DNA from 4 places in the Promicromonospora sp. NPDC023805 genome. Region 4 is predicted to be linked to each of the others. Evidence: riboswitches for the same ligand, from Rfam matches in the RefSeq annotation. Region 4 holds a riboswitch; each other region holds the start of a gene.
The links. A riboswitch is a leader RNA that binds a small molecule or an ion and turns the genes downstream of it on or off. The one in region 4 is predicted to bind cyclic di-AMP.
Positions count from the first base shown of each region.

Region 1: another riboswitch for cyclic di-AMP. It lies ahead of AB0F70_RS12545 (NlpC/P60 family protein); the one in region 4 lies ahead of AB0F70_RS12860 (C40 family peptidase).
Region 2: another riboswitch for cyclic di-AMP. It lies ahead of AB0F70_RS16925 (NlpC/P60 family protein); the one in region 4 lies ahead of AB0F70_RS12860 (C40 family peptidase).
Region 3: another riboswitch for cyclic di-AMP. It lies ahead of AB0F70_RS20775 (NlpC/P60 family protein); the one in region 4 lies ahead of AB0F70_RS12860 (C40 family peptidase).

Region 1 is NZ_JBFAAH010000010.1:152,276-155,565, forward strand. Features, by position in the region: gene AB0F70_RS12540 (hypothetical protein) at 1-647, shown strand, start outside; gene AB0F70_RS12545 (NlpC/P60 family protein) at 793-1,482, opposite strand; cyclic di-AMP (ydaO/yuaA leader) riboswitch at 1,531-1,728, opposite strand; gene AB0F70_RS12550 (hypothetical protein) at 1,894-2,787, shown strand; gene AB0F70_RS12555 (S8 family serine peptidase) at 3,024-3,290, shown strand, end outside.
Region 2 is NZ_JBFAAH010000016.1:107,421-110,710, forward strand. Features, by position in the region: gene AB0F70_RS16920 (FAD-binding oxidoreductase) at 1-918, shown strand, start outside; cyclic di-AMP (ydaO/yuaA leader) riboswitch at 1,043-1,223, shown strand; gene AB0F70_RS16925 (NlpC/P60 family protein) at 1,223-1,984, shown strand; gene AB0F70_RS16930 (cytosine permease) at 2,202-3,290, shown strand, end outside.
Region 3 is NZ_JBFAAH010000023.1:86,128-89,417, forward strand. Features, by position in the region: gene AB0F70_RS20770 (metal-dependent transcriptional regulator) at 1-706, shown strand, start outside; cyclic di-AMP (ydaO/yuaA leader) riboswitch at 881-1,073, shown strand; gene AB0F70_RS20775 (NlpC/P60 family protein) at 1,124-1,870, shown strand; gene AB0F70_RS20780 (universal stress protein) at 2,084-3,052, shown strand; gene AB0F70_RS20785 (aminotransferase class I/II-fold pyridoxal phosphate-dependent enzyme) at 3,119-3,290, opposite strand, start outside.
Region 4 is NZ_JBFAAH010000011.1:37,924-41,213, reverse strand. Features, by position in the region: gene AB0F70_RS12865 (NAD(P)-dependent oxidoreductase) at 12-992, opposite strand; gene AB0F70_RS12860 (C40 family peptidase) at 1,116-2,039, opposite strand; cyclic di-AMP (ydaO/yuaA leader) riboswitch at 2,040-2,219, opposite strand; gene AB0F70_RS12855 (NAD(P)/FAD-dependent oxidoreductase) at 2,348-3,290, shown strand, end outside.

The sequences.
Region 1 (3,290 bases), on a different contig from region 4:
GGCGCACCCTCGTGCTGCGGCCCGGGGCCACGCGCGCCGTCTTCCTGGGGCTCGGCGAGGCGAGGTGCGCAGACCTGGCGGCGGCGGAGGGGGGCGCCGCGCCGTCCGCCACGATCACGCTCGCCCTCGGCGAGGGCGACGACCTGGGCCCGGCAACGGACGTCCCCGTCGACGAGGTGGGCGATCCCATAGGACATCTCGCCCGGAACCATGCGGCGGACTGCTCGGCAGCGGCCGTAGCGGCCGGCGCCGACCTCACCGTCGACCCCGAGGTCCCCGTCGAGACCCGCGACGGGGAGCTGACCGCCCTGGTCACGCTGCGGATCGAGCCGGTCGACGGCGGCCCGGAGGTCACCGTCGACCGGATCGCCGGGACGACCCTGATGAGCAACGCGGACCCGGGTGGCGACGCTTCCGGCTGGGTAGGCCGGGACCTGGCGGGACAAGGGACCGGCGAGGTGGTCCTGGCCGTGGTGCCCGCCCGCTGCGACGTCCATGCGGTGGCCGAGGACAAGCGGGGCACGTTCCTGCCCGTGTCCGCGCGCGTCGGCGGCGTCCGGCAGGAGCCCGTCCACGTGCCGATGCCCGACTCCGCGCGCTCCGACTTCTACTCCTTCGTCGCGGACTACTGCGACTGGCCGGAGTGAGCGACCCCGGACACGCGAGAGGCGCCGCCTCCGGCGTCGGGCGGAAACCCGGCGCGGAGGCGACGCCTCGCGATGTACTGCGGTCGATGTACTGCGGTAGCTCAGGCTCTATCCGCGTCGTCCGAGCCTGCGGTTCCGCTCCGGCTCAGACGACGCGGATGAACGTCGGGCTGTTCTGCCACATCTCGGTGTAGCGCACCGGCATACCGGCGGCCCACGCCTCGATGATCATGCCGTCGCCCGCGTACAGGGCCACGTGGCCGGGCGTCCAGACGATGTCGCCGGGCTCCGGGTAGGTGACCTGGTAGCCGGAGCTGAGCAGCGCGCTCGAGGAGTGCGGCAGGCTCACGCCGAGCTGCGCGTACGTGTACTGGACGAGGCCGGAGCAGTCCATGCCCTCGGCCGGCGACGCCCCACCGAGCACGTACGTGATGCCGAGGTAGTTGAAAGCGAGGTTGATGGCCTGCTCGCCGAGCGGGACCGGGTCCGGCGCGTCGACCGAGACGACGGCGGGGCCGTCGCCCTTCTTGCCGTCGGCGGCTGACGAGGTGCCCAGCGCTTCCATCTCGATCGGCATCTTCGCGTCGGACGGGACGGTGACGGTCGGGGCGGCGGCAACAGCCTGCTTGGCCACCGCGGTGAGGGAGTGCAGGTCGACCGTGTTCAGCTTGGCGGACTTCACGTCGGTCTTCAGGTCCATGGCGGGGGCCGCGTGGGCCGTCGTCGCGATGGTCGAGATCAGGACGCCACCGGCTGCTGCGGCGATGGCTCCTCGGCGGGCTACGGTGCCTGCGTTCTCTGTGGCGGTACGAGCGAGGATGCTCAGCGGTGTCATGGCCGGCCGGCTGTCACGATGCCGTCCGCGAAGGGAGTTCGTCACCTTAAATGTCTCCTGTACCGCCTGCGAGGTCAGCTGTCGGGTTCGGGTAGGAGTACACACCCGGCCGCACGGCTACTGGGGGGTTCCGTCCGGCTTCACCCCGAGGGCGACGATGGTGCTGTCGTCCGGGAAGGTGGGTCCCCCGCTCCTGTCTCGAACGTCTGGTCATGAACCGGTGACAGGATTCGGCGTCCGGTTCACGGTCCCACCGATGTGGTGGGGCAGAAGTCAAAGTACACACGTTCCCCAGAAAAGTCACGATCGGGTTACGCATTCCGGTCTCACCCGCAGAAGGCGCAGATTTGCGCCGTTCCGGTCTTCATGGGCTATGACCGACATCACACACATCGGCTACCGTTCGGCGGCATGGGTGAAAGCGCATATCGCGTCTCCGCCTGGTGGGTGCTTCCCATCAGTGCCGTCGTCTGGTGGGTGGGTGGGTTTCTGCCCTGGCTCCTGCAGGCGTTGTACGAGGTCATAGGCCTTACCGAGGCCTCGGCAGTGCGCTCTGCCGAATTCCTGCCCATACCGTTCACCACCGACGACGCGGTGGTCGGCCTGGTCATCATGGCTCTGATCGGCGGCCTCCTCGGCGGTCTCACGGCGGGTATCGCGGCCTCGGCGAGGGCTGGCGCGGCTGCCGCGACGACGGGCACCTTGCTCGCCATGTCCGCGGCGGGCGGCGCCTCGTGCCTGCTCGCGCTCCGCGGCAGTGCTCCCGGTGACGCCGCGCCGCTCGGGATGCTGGTCGTCACCGTCGCTGCCGGGGTCGTAGGGCTGGCGGCCGGCCTCCTGACGGCCCTGGGCCCGGCTGCCCTGCGCGGGCCCGCCCTGGCCCTGCCTGTTGTGCTCCTGGACGGCTGGTTGTGGGGTCTGGTGCCGGGCAACCTGGTGTCTCCCACGGGCACGTGGTGGACCTTCGCGGTGGCGCTCGGTATCGCGTTCGGCCTGGCGGTGGACAGCCGGCCGATCGAGCTTCTCGGCTGGCTGCCGACCGCGGGCATCGTGTGGGTGCTGCAGGCGGCCGGACCGGCCCTCCTGGCCGTGCAGGAGAACATCTGGCCGGGATCCGCGCTCACGGAGAACCCGCTGTCCGCGGCGGCGATCGTGGGGCACGAGCTCGCCTCGGCGGCCATGGTGCCCGACAGGCACCAGCTGGGCGCCTGGGTGGTCGCCCTGTTGCTCGGTGCGGCGATCGCAGCGCTCCGGCTCGCCCGGGAAGCGGGGGACGAGGGCGAGCTCTCCGAGGCGTTGGCCTGAGGCGTCAGCTCGCGCCCCTGCTGATTGCGATCATGTAAATTTCACCCGCCGCGCGTCGTCGGCCCTGTTCCACGCTTGTCCGGTCCTCATAGGTTTGTCCCAGTTCGGGGGTATCCGGCCCACGAGCGGACAATGGGGGCATACATGAACAGGAAACCGTTCGTCGGCGTCGCCACCTCCGCGGCGCTCGCCGTGGCGGTGCCGCCTGGTCGGTCGGTACCGGCGAGGGCGCGGTGGTGGCCGTCGTCGACACGGGCGTCGACTTCGATCAGCCGGACCTCGCCGGCCAGCTCCTGCCAGGTGCCACCTTTTCCGGCTGTGCGGACGTGCGCCCGTGCGGCGAGGGGGACTTCAGGGGCCCCGACGGCCAGAACGACGGCGACGAGCACGGCACGCACGTGGCAGGCATCGTCGCCGCCGCGGCCGACAACGGCATAGGTGTCGCGGGTGTGGCCCCCGGCGCCAAGGTCCTTCCGGTCAAGGTCCTCGAGGCGGGCTCGGGC
Region 2 (3,290 bases), on a different contig from region 4:
GGCTGGAAGGTCCGCAAGCACGGCCTGACCCTTGACCATCTGGTGGCCGCGCAGCTGGTCACCGCCGACGGCGCGGTAGTGCCCGCGAGCGCCGAGGAGAACCCCGAGCTGTTCTGGGCGATCCGCGGAGGCGGCGGCAACCTCGGTGTCGTGACCTCCTTCGAGTTCGTGGCGCACCCGACGACGGAGGTCTTCTTCGGGAAGATCACGTTCCCCGCCGCGGAGACCGCTGCGGTGCTCCAGGGCTGGGCGGAGCACCTCCGCACGGCGCCCGAGGAGCTCACCTCGATCGCGAACCTGGCCAACCCGTTCGCGGGCGGCCCGGAGGCGCCGCTCGAGATCCATGTGGCGTTCGACGGCGACGACCCGGAGCTCGCGGCCAGGGCGCTCGACCCGATCCGCCGGCTCGGGACGGTGCTGGAGGACGACGTCGCGCTCCACGCGTACGCCGACATCCTCGTAGACGGCGCGGAGCTGCCGCCGGGTCTCGAGCTGCTCGGTCACAGCGGTTTCGTCGAGCGGGAGTCGGTGTCCGACACGCTGCGGATCCTCGCCGAGGTCGGCACGTCGGCGGGTTCGCCGTCGATAGCTATCCGCACCGTGGGCGGCGCGGTGTCGCGGGTCCCCGCCGACGCGACGGCGTACGCGCACCGCGGCGCGGAGCTGCTGGTCGCGACCGTGGCCGGCGGCCCGAAGCCGGTGATCGAGGCCGCCCGTCCCGGCATCGCGGCGATCTGGGCCAGGCTTGCCCCGCACGTCAACGGCGCCTACTCGAACTTCCTCGGCTCGACCACCGCGGACGACGTCGCGGCGGTCTATCCGGCGGCGACCTACGAGCGGCTAGCGGTGATCAAGCGGCAATACGACCCGAGCAACGTGTTTGCCCGGAATCACAACGTTCCGCCCGCCGCAAAGTGACCTATCTCATGCGGACAATTCGGGTCAAGTAGGACGCGAAGTATCCCGTGAGCCGTGATGCGATTGTGACTTCGCCGCCGAACGGGGTTAGCGTCGCTCCGGTTCGCGGGAAGTCCGCGGGCACTCGAGGTGGGCGCCGAGCCCTGTCACCGCCCCGAGACTGCAAAGACAAGGACAGGGACGGGGGAACCACGTAAGCGGGCACCGACGGTGTCCTTGGGGTGAAGCCGCACAGGTAGTACGCGGCCGGGTCATTCTCCGATCCGAATCCGACAGCTCACCTCGTAGGCGTCAGGAGAACCTCTTGACTACTCGCACGCCTGGGCGTCACCGCGCTGCCCGCAGACCCATCACCCCGCTGACTCCCCTCTCCCGCGCCGCGGCCCGGGGCATCTCAGGTGCCGCCCGCCGCGGCGCGCTCGTCGTCGCCGGTTCCGGCCTGGCAGTCTCCCTGCTCAGCGTTCCCGCGGACGCCGCGCCGGTGGCCGACAACAGCCCGTCCACCGCAGAGCTCGACATCCTGAACAAGACGTCGCAGGGCTCGGTCGCCGGGGCCGCGGTGGTCGACGCCGTGAACACCGCACCCGCCGTGCAGGTAGCGGCCGACAGCAAGTTCACGCTGGAGACGGGCACCATCAAGGTGACCCCCGCCCCCGAGCCGGAGCCGGAGCCGGTCGTCGAGGAGGTCGTCGAGACCGCCGCAGCCGTCGAGCCGGCCGTCCCGGCCGCCGCCGGAGGCTCCGAGATCGTCGCGATCGCCATGCAGTACCTCGGTGTGCCGTACGTCTGGGCCGGCGCGACGCCCGCCGGGTTCGACTGCTCCGGGTTCACGTCGTACGTCTACGCGCAGATCGGCATCAGCCTGCCGCACTCCTCGGCGGAGCAGCGCTACGCCGGAACGCCGGTCTCGCAGGCCGAGGCCCAGCCGGGAGACCTCATCTGGAGCCCCGGCCACGTCGCCATCTACGCGGGCGACGGCATGCAGGTCGAGGCGCCGGTTCCCGGCCAGTCCGTGCGCTACACGGAGATCTGGCAGAACAGCCCGACCTTCATCCGCGTCGGCTGAGCCGGAGGCGCAGCGAAGGGTGCGGGCCGAGGAACGAGGCACGCGCCCGCAGCGGAGCCGCAGGCTCAGCCGATATGGACAGAGGCTGAGCCGGAGGCGCAGCCGATATAGACAGAAGCTGAGCCGCAGCCCCGCACCACGCGCCTGACCACGAGGGCCCGCACCGACACGGTGCGGGCCCTCGTGCGTGTCACCGGCGGGTGGCATGATCACCGCCATGAGCGTCCCCACGGCGGTCGAGACCAATGCCCTGAACACCATCGACGAGTCCGAGCGGCGCGGTTCGCCCCGCAGCCTGTTCTGGCCGTGGTTCGGGGCCAACGTGTCAGTGCTCGGACTCGGCTACGGCTCCTACCTGCTCGGCTTCGGTGTCTCGTTCTGGCAGGCGACGGCGGTCGGCGCGATCGGCATAGTGGCGTCGTTCCTCTTCTGCGGGTTCATCTCGCTCGCCGGCAAGCGCGGTTCGGCGCCCACCATGGTGCTGTCCCGCGCGGCGTTCGGCGTGCGCGGCAACAAGCTGCCGTCCCTGCTGTCGTGGATCCTCACCGTCGGCTGGGAGACGGTACTCGTGGCCCTGGCCACGCTCGCCACCTCGACAGTGCTCGGGGCACTCGGCTGGGGCGGCGGCACCGTCACCAAGATCGTGGCCCTCGTGGTCGTGGCGAGCATCGTGGTGGCCGCAGGCGTCTTCGGGTTCGACCTCGTGATGCGGCTGCAGGTGATCATCACCGTGCTGACCGCCGTGCTCACCGTCGTCTACATCATCCTGGTGGCCGACCACGTCGACTGGGCGGCGGTCGCCGCGATCCCCGTGGGCGGCGCACCGCAGGTGATCGGCGGTCTCGTGTTCATGATGACCGGGTTCGGCCTGGGCTGGGTCAACATGGCCGCCGACTACTCGCGCTACCTGCCCCGCTCCGCCTCCGGCCCGCGGATCGTCGGCTGGACCACCCTCGGCGCCTCCCTGGCCCCCGTGGTGCTGCTCGTCTTCGGCCTGCTGCTCGCCGGCTCCGACCCCGACCTGAACGCGGCGATCGGCGCCGACCCGATCGGCGCCCTGTCCACGCTCCTGCCCACGTGGTTCCTCATCCCGTTCGCCGTGGTGGCCCTGGCCGGACTGATCGGGGGCGCGGCGCTCGACATCTACTCCTCCGGCCTCGCGCTGCTCTCCCTCGGGCTACCCGCCCCGCGCTGGGTCGCCGCCGCCATCGACGGCGGGCTCATGGTGATCGGCGCGATCTACGTCGTGTTCGTCGCGGACTCGTTCATCGGCCCCTTCCAGGGCTTCCTCATCACGCTGGGCGTA
Region 3 (3,290 bases), on a different contig from region 4:
GATCGACACCACCGAGATGTATCTCAAGACGATCTACGAGCTCGACGAGGAGGGCATCACGCCCCTGCGCGCGCGCATCGCGGAACGGCTGGGGCACTCCGGTCCGACGGTGTCGCAGACCGTCGCCCGCATGGAGCGCGACGGCCTCGTGATCGTGACGGGCGACCGGCACCTCGAGCTCACGGAGCTTGGCCACGACAAGGCGATGCGCGTGATGCGCAAGCACCGCCTCGCGGAGCGGCTGCTGACCGACGTGATCAAGCTCGACTGGGAGCACGTGCACGTCGAGGCCTGCCGCTGGGAGCACGTGATGAGCGACCTGGTGGAGAAGCGCCTCGTGGGGCTGCTCGACCACCCGCACCACGACCCGTACGGGAACCCGATCCCCGGGCTGTCGGAGCTCGGCGAGGAATACACCGACGTGCCGTTCCTGACCGGCGTGATCTCGCTGCCTTCCGCGTTCGAGGCGGCGGCGAAGAAGGGCGTCAAGGGCGAGCCGCTCGCGGCGTCGCTCACCCGCATCGCCGAGCCCCTGCAGACGGATATCGAGCTGCTGACTCGCCTGTCCGAGGCCGGCCTGGTGCCCGGCTCCCGCATCACGGCGCAGCACAGCGGCGGGACCTACACGGTGGCCGTGGACGGCGCGGGTACGGCGCTCGAGCTCGGTGAGGACGTGGCCCGCCACCTCTTCGTCGCGACGGTCTGATCGGACCCCTCGCGGGGCCTTTGGCAGTCCAGTTTGCCGTCCACTTTGTCGTCCGATTTGTCGGAAAGGCAGCACCCCTCCCGCGACACACCTTGGCAGTCGTTGCCGGAACGTGACATCGAGGGTGAGGTCCGGTACGTTCGGACCGCTCCCACGGAGTTATTCGTGGGGGTCCTCGGACGGACGCCGAACTCTGTCACCGGCCGGGGCCCCAAGACGACCGCATGACAGAGGCGGGGGACCCACCAATGGGCGCCAGGGTGCGTCCTCGGGGTGAAGCTGGGTATTCCTTCGGGATTGCTCGGCCGGGTGATTTCTCCCACCCGAACCCGACAGCTGACCTCGAAGGCGTTCAAGGAGAGGTACTACGTGACTGCACGTACGACTCGCGCTCGCCATCGGGCTGCGCGACGACCAGTGACTCCGTTCACCGAACTTGCTCAGAACGCCGCAGTAGGCCGCCGCACCGCGGTCGCAGCCGCTGGTGGCGCGCTCCTCGTCTCGACCTTCGGTGGCGCTCTGGTCGCCCAGGCGGCTCCGGTGGAGACCGGCCACGCGAAGATGAACTCGGTCGACCTCACCGCGCTGGCGACGCAGGCCCGTGAGGCGCTGTCCAACGCACCAGTCGTGTCGGTCGCACCCGACGCAGAGCTCAACGTCGAGAAGTCCGCGGTCTCCGTGGTCTCTGCCGCCGAGAACGAGGACTACCAGGCAGAGCTCGCCGCGGACGAGGCGGCAGAGGCCGCTGAGGCTGCCGCCGCCGAGGCTGCTGAGGCCGCCGAGGCAGCCGCCAGCGCCGTCTCCAGCTCGGTCGACATCCCCGCGTCGGCGATCGGCAACTCCGTGATCTCGATCGCGAGCCGCTACATCGGCGTGCCGTACGTCTCCGGTGGATCCAGCCCGAGCGGCATGGACTGCTCCGGCTTCACGAAGTACGTCTTCGGGCAGCTCGGTATCGAGCTGCCCCACTCGTCGTCGTCGCAGGCGGGTTACGGCACCCAGGTGCCGGCGTCCGAGGCTCAGCCGGGCGACCTGATGTGGACCCCCGGGCACGTCTCGATCTACGCCGGTGGCAACACGATGATCGACGCGTCCAAGCCGGGCACCGTCGTCGACTTCCGCACCATCTGGCAGTCGAACCCCACGTTCATCCGCCTGGGCTGATCCAGCCAGGTAGTACCGCACAGCAGAGATTCGCGAAGTAGAGCGCCTGTCCGAAATTCCCTGGTGTCGCCAGGGAGACCCGGACAGGCGCTCTACTTCGCGAATCTCTGCTGTGGCATCGTTCTGCAGTCTTTATGCCACCGGTCACCCATAACGCGCGTGCCGCCGGTAGCGTTGGACTGCAATGGTGCTTGGGCGAAGAGAGGTCTTGCGATGACGCGATCCGAGGTCGTACTGGTCGGGGTAGACGGGTCGGCCGCGAGCCTGCACGCGCTGGACTGGGCCACCGCCTACGCGCACCGCGTGGGCTGGGCGCTGCACATCGTGTGCAGCTATTCACTGCCCTCCTTCACGGCCGCGTCGCTCGACGGCGGGTACGCCGCCCTCGACGACACGACCATCCAGGAGGGCGCCAAGTCGGTTCTCGCCGAGGCGGAGGCGCGCGTGGCGGACGCCGGGGTGCGCGCCACTACCGAGGTCGCGACCGGCGACGCGGCAGGCGTGCTCGTGGAGCTGTCCGGCGACTACGGGCTGGCAGTCGTCGGTACGCGCGGCCGGGGCGGGTTCACGGAGCGGCTGCTAGGAACCGTGTCGTCCGCGCTGCCGGCGCACGCGCGGTGCCCCGTCGTCGTGGTCCCGCTGCGCGCCGAGGCGAACAGGGGTGTCTCCTGGAACGTGCAGGGCTCCGGGCCGGCGGCGGACGCCGAGACGAGCACGACGGCGCCAGGGGCGGCCGAGATCCGGGAGGTGCGCCGCATAGTCGTCGGCGTGGACGGATCGCCGCAGGCCGAGCGGGCGCTGCAGCACGCGATCCTGCAGGCGAACGCGTGGGGTGCGGAGCTGACCGCCGTCACCGGCGTGCCCGTGGGGAACAGCGGGATGCTCGCGTGGCTGCCGTCCAACATCGACCGTGAGCAGGTGCTCGCCGACATCGGAGCCGGCATGGACGTCCTTGTCGACAAGCACGAGGCGCAGAATCCCGGCCTGCGGATCCGGCGGATCGTGCTGGACGGCACCGGCGCGGAGCTGCTGACGGAGTTCTCGACGGCCTCGGACCTGGTGGTCCTGGGGTCGCGCGGCCGAGGCGGGTTCCGGGGGCTGCTGCTGGGCTCCACGAGCCAGGCGGTGCTGCACCACGCGGCGTGCCCGGTGCTCGTGGTCAACAAGCACTGCACGGACTGACGCCCGACCGTTGGCCGAGCTTGTCGAGACAGGTCTCGGCAAGCTCGACCAACGCTGGAGCGGGTCCTACTTCGTCGCGGCCTCGGCGGCGGCCAGGAGGACGCAGGTCGCCACGCCGTCCATCGCCGTGCTGACCTCGTCCAGCGGGGGCATCGACGGCGCGAGGCGCACGTTCTTGTTCTCCGGGTCCTTGCCGTACGGGTGGGTGGCGCCCGCCGGCGTCAGCGCGATCCCCGCC
Region 4 (3,290 bases):
CACTCAACGGGTCAGCGGGGGACCTTGTTGCGGATCGATTCCGGGTCTTCGCGCCAGGAGGTCAGCTGGGCGGCCAGGAACTCGGCCGCTCGGCGCGGCCTGCCTCCTGCCACGTGCGGCGTGAGGATCAGGTTCGGGACGTCCCAGAGCGGGGAGTCCTCCGGCAGGGGCTCCGTCTCCATGACGTCGAGCGCCGCTCCCGCGAGCCGCCCGGACCGCAGCGCGTCGGCGAGCGCTCCCTCGTCGACCGTCGCGCCTCGGCCGACGTTCACGAACCGGGCCGACGGCGGCAGCAGGCCCAGCAGGCGGGCGTCGAGGATGTGCCGCGTGGCGGGGATCGCGGGCAGCAGCGAGATGAGCAGGTCGGTCTCGGCCAGCAGGGCGTCCAGGCCGTCAGGCCCCACCACTGGATACCCGGACCGTTCTCCCGCACGCGAGGCGACGCCGGTGACCCGCGCACCGAGCGCGGTCAGCAGCGGGGCCAGCCGCAGGGCGATCGACCCGAAACCCCAGATCGTCACGCGGGCGCCGTCGAGCGTGTACTCGCGGCCGGTGACCGGGTCCGCCTGGGCGAACGCGATCTCCTTGGCCCAGTGGTGCTCCCGCTGTGCGGCGATGGAGACGTCGATGCGGCGCACCGTCGCCAGGACCAGCGCCAGGGTGTGTTCGGTGACCGTGTCGTCGTGCAGGGACTGGCCGGAGGAGATGACGACGTCGGGCCCGAACCCGGCGCGCAGCGCGACGTCGGGCCCCGCGGAGAGGGTCTGCACCCAGCGCAGCCGGGGGAGCCGGCGGGCGGCGTCGGCGAGGATCTTGGGCGGGCTGGACCAGGTGACCAGCATCTCGGCGTCGGTGTGCTCCTCGGGGACCGGCTCGTTCATCGCATAGGCGACGACGGTGTTGGTACCGCCGGGTGCGAAGGAGGCTCCGCCGTCGGGCAGCAGGGCCGGGAAGTCGAGGTCGAAGGGCACGTCCGGTACGAGGATCTTCACGCCCGGGACGTTACCGGACATGATCCCGAACGAGACCCCGGACGAGAACGAGGTGTGTCGCGCCAGGGGGCTGGCGCGACACACCTCGTGGTCCGGAGTGGTGGTCCGGCGTGGTGGTAGGCGTCAGCCCGTCACCCGGATGAACACCGGGTTGTTCTGCCACATGTCGCCGTACTGCACGGGAGTGCCCTGCTGCTGGGCCTCGACGACCATGCCGTTGCCCGCGTAGAGGGCGACGTGGCCCGGCGTCCAGACGATGTCGCCCGGCTGCGCCGCGGCGGCGGAGACCTGGTACCCGATGGTCGAGATCGCGCTCGAGCTGTGGGGGATCGAGATACCGAGCTGGCCGTAGACGTACTGGATGAGCCCTGAGCAGTCGAAGCCGCTGGGGGAGGCTCCGCCCCACACGTAGGGCACACCGACGTACTCGAGTGCGAGGTTGACGGCCTGCTGGCCCAGACCGGACGCGTCGGCGACCGTCTCGGCGACGGCAACTGCCTCCGCCTCGGCGGCTGCCTCGGCCTCCGCGGCCGCTTCGGCTGCCTCAGCCTCGGCCTTTGCCTGCGCCTCGGCCTCAGCCTTGGCACGCGCCTCTGCCTCGGCCTTCGCCTTGGCCTCGGCGATGCCCGCCTTGGTCTCGGCGTACGGGGTCACGGACACGCGTCCGCGCTCGGCGTAGAAGTCGGCGTCCTGGGTGACCTTGACCTTGGTCACCAGGTTCTCGGCCAGACCCGCGCGGGTCGTGCTGTCGACCGTGTTGCTGATGGTGTTGCTGATGGTGTTGCTGACCGGCGTCGCGTTCGCGAGCGTGGCCTGCGTGTGCGTCTCGGCGGGGGCGGTGTGGGCGGTCTGGGTGAATACCGACGCCAGCATGCCGGACGTGACGACCGCGATGGCACCCGTCCGGGCAGCATTCTCGGCGGCGGTCTGGGTCAGTGCGGTGAAGGGGGTGAGCGCGGGGCCGTCGGCGCGGTGCCTGCCCCGGTTGCTGGGACGGTTTGCCTGGTCGTCCGCCCAGTCGTGGGTGCGGTCGGTGAGTACGGTCACCAGTGATCTCCTCGGACGCCTACGAAGTGAGCTGTCGGGTTCGGGTGGGGAGAGCGATTCACCCGGCCTCACAAGGAGGCTTCACCCCAAGGACACTCGCGTGCCCGCTTACTTGGTTCCCCCGCCCCTGTCACGTTCTAGCTGCCAAGATCCGGTGACAGGGTTCGGCGTCCGGGCCTGGACCTCCCCGTTGCTGGAGAGGCGAGATCGACCGTACCTGCCCCTCGCGCAAATGTCACGATTAGGTCACATAGCGACCTGTGATGGAACCTCCTTGGCAATCTGTGCCCCATGCCACTATGGCGTCCATGACCGATTCGATGCGTTCCCGGTACGACGTCGTGGTCGTGGGCGGGGGTCACAACGGCCTCACCGCGGCGGCCTACGCGGCCCGTGGCGGCCGGTCCGTCCTCGTCCTCGAACGTGCGGACCACGTGGGCGGCGCCGCCGTCTCGGCCCGCCCCTTCGCCGGGGTGGACGCGCGGCTCTCGCGCTACTCCTACCTCGTCTCGCTCCTGCCCCGCCGGGTGATCGACGAGCTCGGCCTGCCCATCACGCTGAAGCGCCGCCGCTGGTCCTCGTACACGCCGGTGGCCGACGGCGGCCTCCTCGTCGACAGCCAGGACGACGTCGCCACGCGCGCCTCGTTCAAGCGGCTCACCGGTTCGGACGCCGACTTCGAGGCATGGGGCCGCTTCTACGCCATGACCGCCGAGGTGGCCCGCCGGCTCGCGCCGACGCTCACCGAACCCCTGCTCCCGCGGTCGGCGGTCCGGGACCTCGTGGTCGACGGGGTGGGCGAGGAGGCCTGGCGCGCGCTCTTCGAGGAGCCCCTCGGGGAGGTGCTGCGCCGCACCTTCGCCGACGACGTGGTCCGCGGGGTAGCGGCCACCGACGGCCTGATCGGCACGTTCGCCGACGTCGACGAGCCGTCCCTGCGGCAGAACCGCTGCTTCCTCTACCACGTCATCGGCAACGGGACCGGCGACTGGGACGTGCCGGTGGGCGGTATGGGTGCCGTCTCGGGCGCCCTGCGCGACGCCGCAGTGGCGGCCGGCGCGACGATAGTCACCTCGGCGACGGTCACCGCCGTCGATCCCGGGGCCTCCGGCGGTTCCGGCGCGGAGGTCGCCTGGACCGACGCCGACGGGCGCGCCCGAGGCGTCACGGCCGGGCACGTGCTCGCGGCATGCGCCCCGGCCGAGCTGGACCGGCTGCTGGGCGGGGACCCCTCGGCGACTGCCGACCACC